One region of the Pseudomonas sp. PGPPP1 genome, then DNA from elsewhere that is predicted to be linked to it. Evidence: predicted binding sites of a transcription regulator. Region 1 holds the regulator's gene; the other holds the start of a gene.
The links. The regulator sigma-54, encoded in region 1, starts transcription at its own class of promoters, with help from an activator protein. The targets are predictions, from matches to a motif close to ANTGGCATNNANNTTGCTNT.
Positions count from the first base shown of each region.

Region 2: flgB (flagellar basal body rod protein FlgB) is a predicted target of sigma-54. The motif match lies at 3,233-3,252, and genes of this name have one in related genera.

Region 1 covers NZ_NKIG01000028.1:35,506-40,816, forward strand. The annotation lists gene CFE47_RS24825 (HPr family phosphocarrier protein) at 1-116, opposite strand, end outside; gene rapZ (RNase adapter RapZ) at 133-990, opposite strand; gene ptsN (PTS IIA-like nitrogen regulatory protein PtsN) at 993-1,457, opposite strand; gene hpf (ribosome hibernation-promoting factor, HPF/YfiA family) at 1,470-1,775, opposite strand; gene CFE47_RS24845 (RNA polymerase factor sigma-54) at 1,851-3,344, opposite strand; gene lptB (LPS export ABC transporter ATP-binding protein) at 3,530-4,255, opposite strand; gene lptA (lipopolysaccharide transport periplasmic protein LptA) at 4,255-4,788, opposite strand; gene lptC (LPS export ABC transporter periplasmic protein LptC) at 4,775-5,311, opposite strand, start outside.
Region 2 covers NZ_NKIG01000036.1:37,098-42,408, forward strand. The annotation lists gene flgM (flagellar biosynthesis anti-sigma factor FlgM) at 1-243, opposite strand, end outside; gene flgA (flagellar basal body P-ring formation chaperone FlgA) at 384-1,148, opposite strand; gene CFE47_RS27560 (chemotaxis protein CheV) at 1,239-2,171, shown strand; gene cheR (protein-glutamate O-methyltransferase CheR) at 2,215-3,042, shown strand; gene flgB (flagellar basal body rod protein FlgB) at 3,295-3,702, shown strand; gene flgC (flagellar basal body rod protein FlgC) at 3,706-4,149, shown strand; gene flgD (flagellar hook assembly protein FlgD) at 4,166-4,888, shown strand; gene flgE (flagellar hook protein FlgE) at 4,920-5,311, shown strand, end outside.

The sequences.
Region 1 (5,311 bases):
GGCGTGCGCCCGGCGCGAATCTGGCAGGGAAACTGCCCGGCGACCCCGACGAATTTGGCCGAGGCACGGGCGTGCAGGCCCAGCTTGTTGATGATTTCAATTTCCAGAGCGGGCATCGCGCAGGTGTTCCTTTCAGCTAAGGTCGCGGTGGCGGACCTGGACGTTCTTGAGGGTTTTTTGTAGCACCTGGCCCAGGCGTTCGGTCAGGTAGACCGAACGGTGATGGCCGCCGGTGCAGCCGATAGCGATGGTGACATAGGCCCGGTTGCTGGCGGCAAAACGCGGCAGCCACTTGAGCAGGTAGCTGGAAATGTCCTGGAACATCTCCTCTACGTCCGGTTGTGCCGCCAAATACTCGGCCACCGGTTGATCCAGCCCGGATTGCTCGCGCAACTCCGGCTTCCAATAGGGGTTGGGCAGGCAGCGCACGTCGAACACCAGGTCGGCATCCACCGGCATGCCTCGCTTGAACCCAAAAGACTCCACGAGAAACGCGGTGCCGGGTTCCGGCTGATTCAGCAGGCGTAGCTTGATGGCATCGCGCAACTGGTACAGGTTGAGGCTGGTGGTGTTGATCTTGAGATCGGCGAGGTCAATGATCGGGCCCAGCAGCTTGGTTTCATCTTCGATGGCTTCGGCCAGGGAGCGATGCGGGCTGCTGAGGGGGTGGCGTCGACGTGTTTCGGAGAAACGCTTGAGCAAGGTCTCTTCGTCGGCATCCAGGTACAACACATCACAATGAATATGCTTGGCCCTGACTTCCTCAAGCAATATCGGGAAACGTTCAAGATGGCTGGGCAGGTTGCGGGCATCGATCGAAACGGCGACCAGGGGCTGGGCCAGTTCAGTATGGATCAGCGCGCGTTCCGCCAGTTCAGGCAGCAGGCCAGCAGGCAGGTTGTCGATGCAATAGAAACCGTTGTCCTCGAGAACGTTGAGGGCGGTACTTTTACCCGAGCCGGAGCGGCCGCTGACGATGATCAAACGCATGATTACTGCCCGTTCTGTTCATCCAGGACAACCTGGTACAGCGCCTCATTGCTGCTGGCACTGCGCAGTTTGTCGCGTACTTCCTTGCGGTCGAGCATGCTGGCGATCTGCCGAAGCAGTTCCAGGTGCGCATCGGTGGCAGCCTGCGGGACCAGCAATACAAACAGCAGGTCTACCGGGGCGCCGTCGATGGCGTCGAAATCGATGGGTGCTTCCAGGTGCAGCAATGCGCTGACGGGTGTCTCGCAGCCTTTGAGGCGGCAGTGAGGAATGGCGATGCCGTTACCAAAACCGGTTGATCCAAGTTTTTCACGAGCAATCAGAGCGTCGAAGACATCTTGCATCTCCAGATCTGGCACTTCGCGCGCGATCAGGTTGGCAATTTGTTCGAGGGCTTTCTTTTTACTGCCGCCCGGCACGTTCACAAGGGAACGGCCGGGGGTCAGGATGGTTTCAAGTCGAATCATGGGTGGGGAGTGTTAGCGGCCTGTGCCCTGAAGAAGGCTCTGCTGCTTTTCCTTATGCTTTTTAAGTTGGCGGTCAAGCTTGTCAGTCAAGGCATCGATCGATGCATACATGTCTTCATGCTCGGCATTGGCGACTACTTCGCCACCGGGAATCTGTAGGGTCGCTTCGATTTTCTGCTGAAGTTTGTCGACCTTCATGATCACTTGCACATTGGTGATCTTGTCAAAATGACCCTCAAGCCTTTTCAGCTTCTGCTCGACGTAGTCGCGCAGTGGAGGGGTGACTTCTACATGGTGTCCACTGATGTTGACTTGCATACAGCTTCTCCTTCGTTGCCAGTGCATAAAGCGGCAGGCCGGGGTGCCTGCCACTGGAACGCTATGGCCCGCCCGTCACATCAAACGCTTGCGCTCGCTGGAAGGCGCGATCCCAAGGGATTCGCGGTACTTGGCGACGGTTCGACGGGCGACCTGAATGCCTTGTGCCTCCAGTAAACCAGCGATCTTGCTGTCACTCAACGGCTTTTTCTGATTTTCCGCGGCAACCAGTTTTTTGATGATCGCGCGGATCGCCGTGGACGAGCATTCGCCGCCTTCGGAGGTGCTGACATGGCTGGAGAAAAAGTATTTCAGTTCATATATCCCTCGTGGGGTGTGCATGAACTTTTGCGTGGTTACCCGGGAAATCGTCGATTCGTGCATACCCACCGCCTCGGCGATGTCATGCAGAACCAAGGGTTTCATTGCTTCATCGCCATATTCCAGGAAGCCGCGTTGGTGCTCGACGATCTGGGTGGCGACTTTCATCAGGGTTTCGTTACGGCTCTGCAGGCTCTTGATGAACCAGCGGGCTTCCTGCAACTGGTTGCGCATGAAGGTGTTGTCGGCGCTGGTGTCGGCGCGACGCACAAATCCGGCGTATTGCGGATTGACCCGTAGGCGTGGCACCGACTCCTGGTTCAGTTCTACCAGCCAGCGCTCGTTGTCCTTGCGTACGATGACGTCGGGGACGACGTATTCGGCTTCGCTGGACTCGATCTGCGAGCCCGGGCGTGGGTTCAGGCTTTGTACCAGCTCGATGACCTGGCGCAGGTCGTCTTCCTTGAGCTTCATGCGACGCATCAACTGGCTGTAGTCGCGGCTGCCCAGCAGGTCGATGTAGTCGGTGACCAAGCGCAGAGCTTCGCTGAGCCACGGCGTCTTGGCTGGCAGTTGGCGCAATTGCAGCAGCAGGCATTCACTAAGGGTGCGAGCGCCAATGCCGGCCGGCTCGAATTGCTGGATGCGGTGCAGGACGGCTTCGATTTCGTCCAGCTCAATGTCCAGTTCCGGGTCGAACGCCTCAAGAATCTCTTCAAGGGTCTCGTCCAGGTAGCCCTGGTTGTTGATGCAATCGATGAGGGTTACAGCGATCAGCCGATCGGTGTCCGACATCGGCGCAAGGTTCAGTTGCCACAGCAGATGGCTCTGCAGGCTCTCGCCAGCGGAGGTGCGGGTGGTGAAGTCCCACTCGTCATCGTCGTTGCTGGGCAGGCTGCTGGCGCTGGTCTGGTAGACGTCTTCCCAGGCGGTGTCGACCGGAAGCTCGTTGGGAATGCGTTCGTTCCATTCGCCTTCCTCTAGGTTGTCCACCGTAGGGGCGGTTTCCTGATAGGAAGGTTCCTGCACGTCGGAATTGGGTTTTTGCTCGATGTTGTCGGCCAGCGGGTCTGCATTATCGAAGTCGTCGCCTTCTTCCTGGCGTTCGAGCATCGGATTGGACTCCAAGGCCTCCTGGATTTCCTGTTGCAGGTCCAGGGTCGACAATTGAAGCAGGCGGATGGCCTGTTGCAGCTGCGGTGTCATCGTCAGCTGCTGGCCCATTCTCAGGACTAGCGATGGTTTCATGGCAGGGGCTTAACACCTTATTCGCCGGCGCAATGCGCCATCCACGACAGGGCGCGTGAGCGCCAAACATAAGCAAATTATATGCCTGATATCGGGGGCTTTGCCTAGAGCGCGGTAACAATAAAAATCCGGAGGTTTTCATTGACTCCCGCGCGCCTTGGCGAGCGGCCGTGACACCACGGTGTTTACAGGCGGAACTCGTGACCCAGGTACACTTCCTTGACCAGTTCGTTGGCCAGGATGGTGGCGGAGTCACCTTCGGCGATCAGCTGGCCGTCGTTGACGATATAGGCGGTTTCGCAGATATCGAGGGTTTCACGCACGTTGTGGTCGGTGATCAGTACACCGATGCCCTTGGCCTTGAGGTGATGGATGATCTGCTTGATGTCGCCGACCGAAATGGGGTCGACGCCGGCAAACGGTTCGTCCAGCAGGATGAACTTGGGCGCAGTGGCCAGGGCCCGGGCGATTTCCACGCGACGGCGCTCACCACCGGACAGGCTCATGCCGAGGTTGTCGCGGATGTGGTTGATGTGGAATTCCTGCAGCAGGCTTTCCAGCTCTTTGCGGCGGCCGTCACGGTCGAGTTCCTTGCGGGTCTCGAGGATCGCCATGATGTTGTCGGCAACCGATAGTTTGCGGAAGATCGACGCTTCTTGGGGAAGATAGCCGATACCCGCACGAGCACGACCGTGCATCGGCTGGTGGCTGACGTCCAGGTCGTCGATCAATACACGACCCTGGTCGGCCTGGACCAGGCCGACGATCATGTAGAAGCAAGTGGTCTTGCCGGCGCCGTTAGGGCCGAGCAAGCCGACGATCTGGCCGCTGTCGATCGACAGGCTGACGTCGCGCACGACCTGACGGCTTTTATAGGCCTTGGCCAGATGCTGGGCTTTCAGGGTTGCCATTACTCGGCCTTCTTCTTCGGCTGGATAACCATGTCGATACGTGGGCGTGGTGCTGTCACCTTGCTGCCATTGGCACGGCCGGCGTTGGCGACCTGTTTCACGGTGTCATAGGTGATTTTTTCACCTTCCGTGGAGTTGCCATCGGGGCTGAGGACCTTGGCTTGGTCGATCAGGACAATGCGGTTTTGCTGGGCGTGATACTGGATGGTCTTGCCGTAGCCCTTCATTGGCGCTGTATCGGTAGCCGCCTGCTTTTGCTCGAAGTAAGCCAGGTTGCCCACCGAGGTCACCACGTCGATGTCGCCGGACTGCGTGCGAGTCAGCGTAACCGTGTTACCGGTGATCTTCATCGAGCCCTGGGTGATGATCACGCCGCCTGTGTAAGTGGCAACGCCTTGCTTGTCGTCCAGTTGCGCATCGTCAGCGGAGATGTGGATCGGCTGCTGGCTATCGTTCGGCAGAGCCCAGGCGCTCACGCTTCCCAGTGCTGCGCCCAGACCGAGCAAAATAGGGAGAGTTTTAACGAGCCTCATACTGTCCTCTTACGTTCGATAGCAGGTGTATCCTGCTTTCTTTCAAATACGCTTTCATTCCTTTGCCAGTCGATACACCGCCAGCGCCGTCGATTCTAACGTCTTGCTCGGTCTGCGCATATTGCTTCTGCGGGAATACGGTCATGCGACTGCTGGTAATCACGGTGTCGCGATTCTTGTCGTCGGTGCGCGCAACGCGCACGGAGTCGATCAGTTCGACCTCGGTGCCGTCCGGGTTGACCTCGCCACGCTTGCTGGTGACGTGCCACGGGAACTCGGTGCCACGGTAGATGTTCATGTCCGGGTTGGTCAGTAGAGTGACTTCGGTAGCCTTCAGGTGTTCAACCTTGTCCGAGGTCATTTCGTACTGCACCTTGCCGTCGGGCAGGAACTGCACGCTTTTGGCGTTGATCGCGTAATAGTCGATAGCGCCCTCATCAACCTGTGCGGCCGGTTGGTCGAGGAAGCGCTCCGGGCTGATATTCCAGTAGCCCACCGCCAGGAACAGCGCGGCAATGACCCC
Region 2 (5,311 bases), on a different contig from region 1:
TTTCAACTCGGCCACGCGGGCTTTATTGACAACCGGTTGATCGCGCAGCGAGTCAGTGACCTTCTGCAACTGTTGAGCCTCATTGCTCAGGTGTACGGATTCCCCGCTCTGGCTGGCGCTGGCCTGTTCTGCCTTGACGGGCAGGGCCTGTGGCTTGGCCTCTACGCTGTCCTTGGCACCCGTGGTGCGCGTACTGCCGGGCAAAGCCTGGGAATTATTTAAACGGCTGAAATCGATGACCATGATAAAAAACCTCTGGGTATTTGGACGCTTGCCATGTTTTCGGCCATACCCGGACAAACTTTAGGCTCGATTGACAATAAACTGCACAGGCCGACATCCAGTCGACAGTGTAGGAAAAGCTGGCGCCCGATACCAGTAGTCTATAAAGCCACCTCGACTTGGCCAGGTGCTGTCACCCGTGCCTTGATCACGCGATTGGAATTAAGGTTCTTCACGCGGATCTGCTCACTCATGCCGCCGTTGGACAGCGCTTCCCCCGGCATTTTCACGTTCAGCGCGCCGCTGCTGGCGGAAATCACCACTTGATCACCCTTGCGAATGACTTCGGCCTGCTCCAGATGCACCAGCGTGATGACTTGGTCGGTGACCACTGGTCGGGTCAATTTTTGCCCGACAGCCTGGTCCAGTGACGTCAAATAGCCCTGGTTGATCATGCTGATGTCTCGCTCACGCAGCACAACATCGTCGAAACCGATGATGCCGGTGCGTTTCAGCGGACGAGCCACAACCACTACATCGCGAAACAGCTTCACCTGCGCCGGCACAAACACGGTCCAGGGGGACGCGCCCTCGCAGCGTACTTTCACCGTCACGCGGCCGATGGGTTGGGCGGGGCTTTCCAGGGACGCTGTCAATTCCTTGTCGCACATTGGCATGCGCAGGCGTGGGTCCAACTGGCTGACCTGGATTTCATAACGCCCAGGCGTCTGGGTGGTCGCCAGATAATCTTCTACAGTGAACTCAAGAAAGCCCTGAGTGACGCCGATAAGTAGATCAGGCAAGGTGACGTTGTCTGCGCGGGCCGTGGTGCCGAGGCTCAACGCGAGCAACGCCAGCGGTGCGCAGAGCAATCTACGGTACCGTGGTAATTGAAGGCGTCGGGAAACTGTCGTTTTAATATCCATAGCCAACAAATAGCAAAGCTCGTGCCGTTTAGTGTTGGGGGCGCGCTGTCCTCTAGGTATGGCTCAAGGTTTTAGCGTAGGAGTAAAGGCATGGCAGGTGTAATGGATTCAGTAAACCAGCGCACACAGCTGGTAGGGCAGAATCGCCTGGAGTTGTTGCTTTTTCGCCTGGACGGCAAGCAGTTATATGGCATCAACGTGTTCAAGGTGCGGGAGGTGCTGCAATGCCCCAAGCTGACGATCATGCCCAAATCCAGCCCGGTGGTGTGCGGCGTGGCCAATATCCGCGGTGCGACCATTCCGATTCTTGATCTGGCGCTGGCCACTGGCTCGCCCGCGTTGCAGGATCGCCAGAATCCCTTCGTGATCATCACTGAATACAACACCAAGACCCAGGGTTTCCTGGTGCGCTCGGTGGAACGTATCGTCAACATGAACTGGGAAGAAATTCATCCACCACCCAAGGGCACTGGCCGCGACCACTACCTCACGGCGGTGACGCGCGTTGATAACCAATTGGTGGAAATCATCGATGTGGAGAAGATCCTCGCCGAAGTCGCTCCCACCTCGGAATCGATTTCCGTGGGCGTGGTGGATGCCGAGACCGCACACAAGGCGATCTCCCTGCGCGTGCTGACGGTGGATGACTCGTCGGTGGCCCGCAAGCAGGTAACCCGTTGCCTGCAAACGGTCGGCGTCGAGGTTGTAGCCCTCAACGATGGTCGCCAGGCGTTGGATTACCTGCGCAAGTTGGCGGACGACGGCAAAAAGCCGGAAGAAGAGTTCTTGATGATGATCTCCGACATCGAAATGCCGGAAATGGACGGTTACACGCTCACGGCCGAGATACGTAACGATCCACGCATGCAAAAATTGCATATCATCCTGCATACTTCGTTGTCGGGTGTATTCAACCAGGCGATGGTCAAGAAGGTCGGTGCCGATGACTTTTTGGCCAAATTCCGGCCGGATGACCTGGCAGCCCGGGTAGTCGACCGGATCAAGGCAGCAGATCACGGCTAGGGGGATTTCCCCTGGCGGTCACACGATTTAAGAGGCGGTATCATTGTCTACGGGTAATTTGGATTTCGAACAATTCCGGGTCTTCCTGGAAAAAGCCTGTGGCATATTGCTCGGTGAAAACAAGCAGTACCTGGTATCCAGCCGTCTCAACAAGCTGATGGAACAGCAGGGCATCAAGTCGTTGGGCGAATTGGTCCAGCGTATCCAGGGCCAGCCGCGCAGCGGGCTCAAGGAAATGGTGGTGGATGCCATGACCACCAACGAAACCCTGTGGTTTCGCGATACCTATCCCTTTGAAGTGCTAAAGAGCAAGGTGCTGCCGGAAGCCATCAAGGCCAGCCCGGGCCAGCGCCTGCGCATCTGGTCGGCGGCCTGTTCTTCGGGGCAGGAACCGTACTCGATCTCGATGTCCATCGATGAGTTCGAACGGACCAACATGGGGCAGTTGAAGGCTGGCGCGCAAATCGTTGCCACCGACTTGTCCGGCACCATGCTTACCAACTGCAAGACCGGCGAGTACGACAGCTTGGCGCTGGGCCGAGGTCTGTCCCAAGAGCGTCTGCAACGTTACTTCGATCCGAAAGGGGCCGGGCGTTGGGCGGTCAAGGCGCCGATCAAGAGTCGCGTGGAGTTCCGTTCGTTCAACCTGCTCGACAGCTATGCCAGCCTGGGCAAGTTCGACATGGTGTTCTGCCGCAACGTGCTGATCTATTTCTCGGCCGAGGTGAAAAAAGACATCCTGTTGCGCATCCACGGCACTCTCAAGCGTGGTGGCTATTTGTTCCTCGGCGCTTCTGAAGCGCTGAACGGTCTGCCGGATCATTACCAGATGGTGCAGTGCAGCCCTGGGATCATCTATCAGGCTAAGTAAGTCGAGTTCACTCGGTCAAAAAATGTGGGAGCTGGCAAACCAGCTCCCACATTTTTTTTGCGGCAATCCTTCCTCGGGCGGCAATCCCCCATTGCCGCTTTACTGGCGCCACGCGGAAACACGTTGCCGCTTTTCTGGCATTGCCGCCGGCAATCGCCCCTCAAGCCCTTTAAATTCGGGCCCTCCATAAACTGGCACACACCTTGCTATAACCCTGTTAATGAAAAGCAGGTCAGCCTAAAGGTTTCCGCCATGAGCATCAGCTTCGATAAAGCGCTCGGTATCCACGAACAAGCCCTGGGCTTCCGCGCCCAGCGTGCCGAAGTCCTGGCCAACAACATTGCCAACGCCGACACCCCGAACTACAAGGCTCGGGACTTGGACTTCTCCGCCGTGCTCGCCGCACAGCAGGACAAGACCAAGAACGGCACCTTCGCCTTGAACATGACCAACAGCCGTCATATCGAAGCGCAAGGCCTGAGCAATGGTGACGAGTCGTTGCTGTACCGCACGCCGATGCAGCCGTCGATCGACCAGAACACCGTCGACGCCCAGTTGGAGCAATCGGCCTACGCCGAGAACTCGGTGAACTTCCAGGCCAGCTTCACCCTGCTCAACAGCAAATTCAAAGGGCTGATGTCAGCCCTGCGTGGAGAGTAAGCCATGTCCCTGTCCAGTGTTTTCAATATTGCCGGTAGTGGCATGAGCGCTCAGACCACCCGTCTGAACACCGTCGCCAGTAACATCGCCAACGCCGAAACCGTGTCTTCGAGCATTGACCAGACTTACCGCGCTCGTCATCCCGTGTTCGCCACCATGTTCCAGGCTGGCCAGAACGGCGGCAGCGATTCACTGTTCCAGGACCAGGGTAATGCCGGTTCCGGTGTGCAGGTGCTTGGCGTGGTCGAAGACCAGAGCAACCTCGAAGCCCGTTACGAGCCCAACCATCCCGCCGCGAACGAAAAGGGTTATGTCTACTACCCCAACGTCAACGTGGTCGAGGAAATGGCCGACATGATTTCCGCCAGCCGTTCGTTCCAGACCAACGCGGAAATGATGAACACCGCCAAAACCATGATGCAGAAGGTCCTGACCCTGGGTCAGTGATAAGGGGCACCGAATAATGGCCATTGTTGATACCTCATCAACCAACACCGCGGTCCAGGACCTTTTCAACAGCAAGGTCAAGACTGCGACCGACAACGTCGCTAGCGCTTCCAGTGCCGCCACGGGTAACCAGTCGCTGGGCAAGGACGCGTTTCTGCAACTGCTGGTGACTCAGCTGAAAAACCAGAACCCGCTGTCGCCTCAAGACAACGGTGCATTCGTGGCCCAGTTGGCGCAGTTCAGCAGCCTGGAAGGCATCAACACCCTGAACGACTCGGTGAATGCGATTTCCAGCAACTTCAGCTCGTCGCAAGCGCTGCAGGCTTCGTCGTTGGTGGGTCGTTCGATCATCACCCAGACCGACAAGGCCCTGGTGGATACCAGCAAGAGCATGACCGGGTCGGTGGCGGTGACGTCGGCAGTCGGCAACGTCTCCATCAAGATCACCGACAAAGACGGCAACGTGGTGCGCACCATCGACATGGGTGCCCAGAACGCCGGGAATTCGGACTTTATCTGGGACGGCAAAAACGACGCGGGTGAGGTTGCTCCAGCGGGTACCTACACCTTCGCGGCCACCACCAAGAATGACAAGGGCGACGCGGTTGCCCTGGCCACCTCGCTGCCAGCCACGGTCACCAGCGTGACCTTGAGCAAGACCGGCGGCGAAATGTTGCTGAACCTGGCAGGCGGCATGGGCAGCGTCAAGCTGTCGCAAATTCAGACTATCGGTACATAGAGCCGGCTAAATACGGCAGAGGGAGAGAAACATGTCTTTTAACATCGGCCTTAGCGGCCTCTATGCGGCCAACAAACAACTGGACGTGACCGGCAACAACATCGCCAACGTCGCGACCACTGGCTTCAAATCGTCCCGTGCGGAATTCGCCGACATCTACGCGGCGTCCAAACTGGGCACCGGCCAGAACAGCATCGGTAACGGTGTGAACCTGGCGGCAGTGTCCCAGCAGTTCACCCAAGGTGATGTGAACAACAGCGGCGGTATCCTGGACATGGCGATCCAGGGCGGTGGCTTCTTCGTGCAGAAGGCTAGCGACGGCTCGCTGGAGTACACCCGTAGCGGTGCTTTCCGTGCCGACAAAGACGGCTACATCACCAACAACACCGGTACTTCGCGCCTGCAAGGTTATGCGGCAGACGA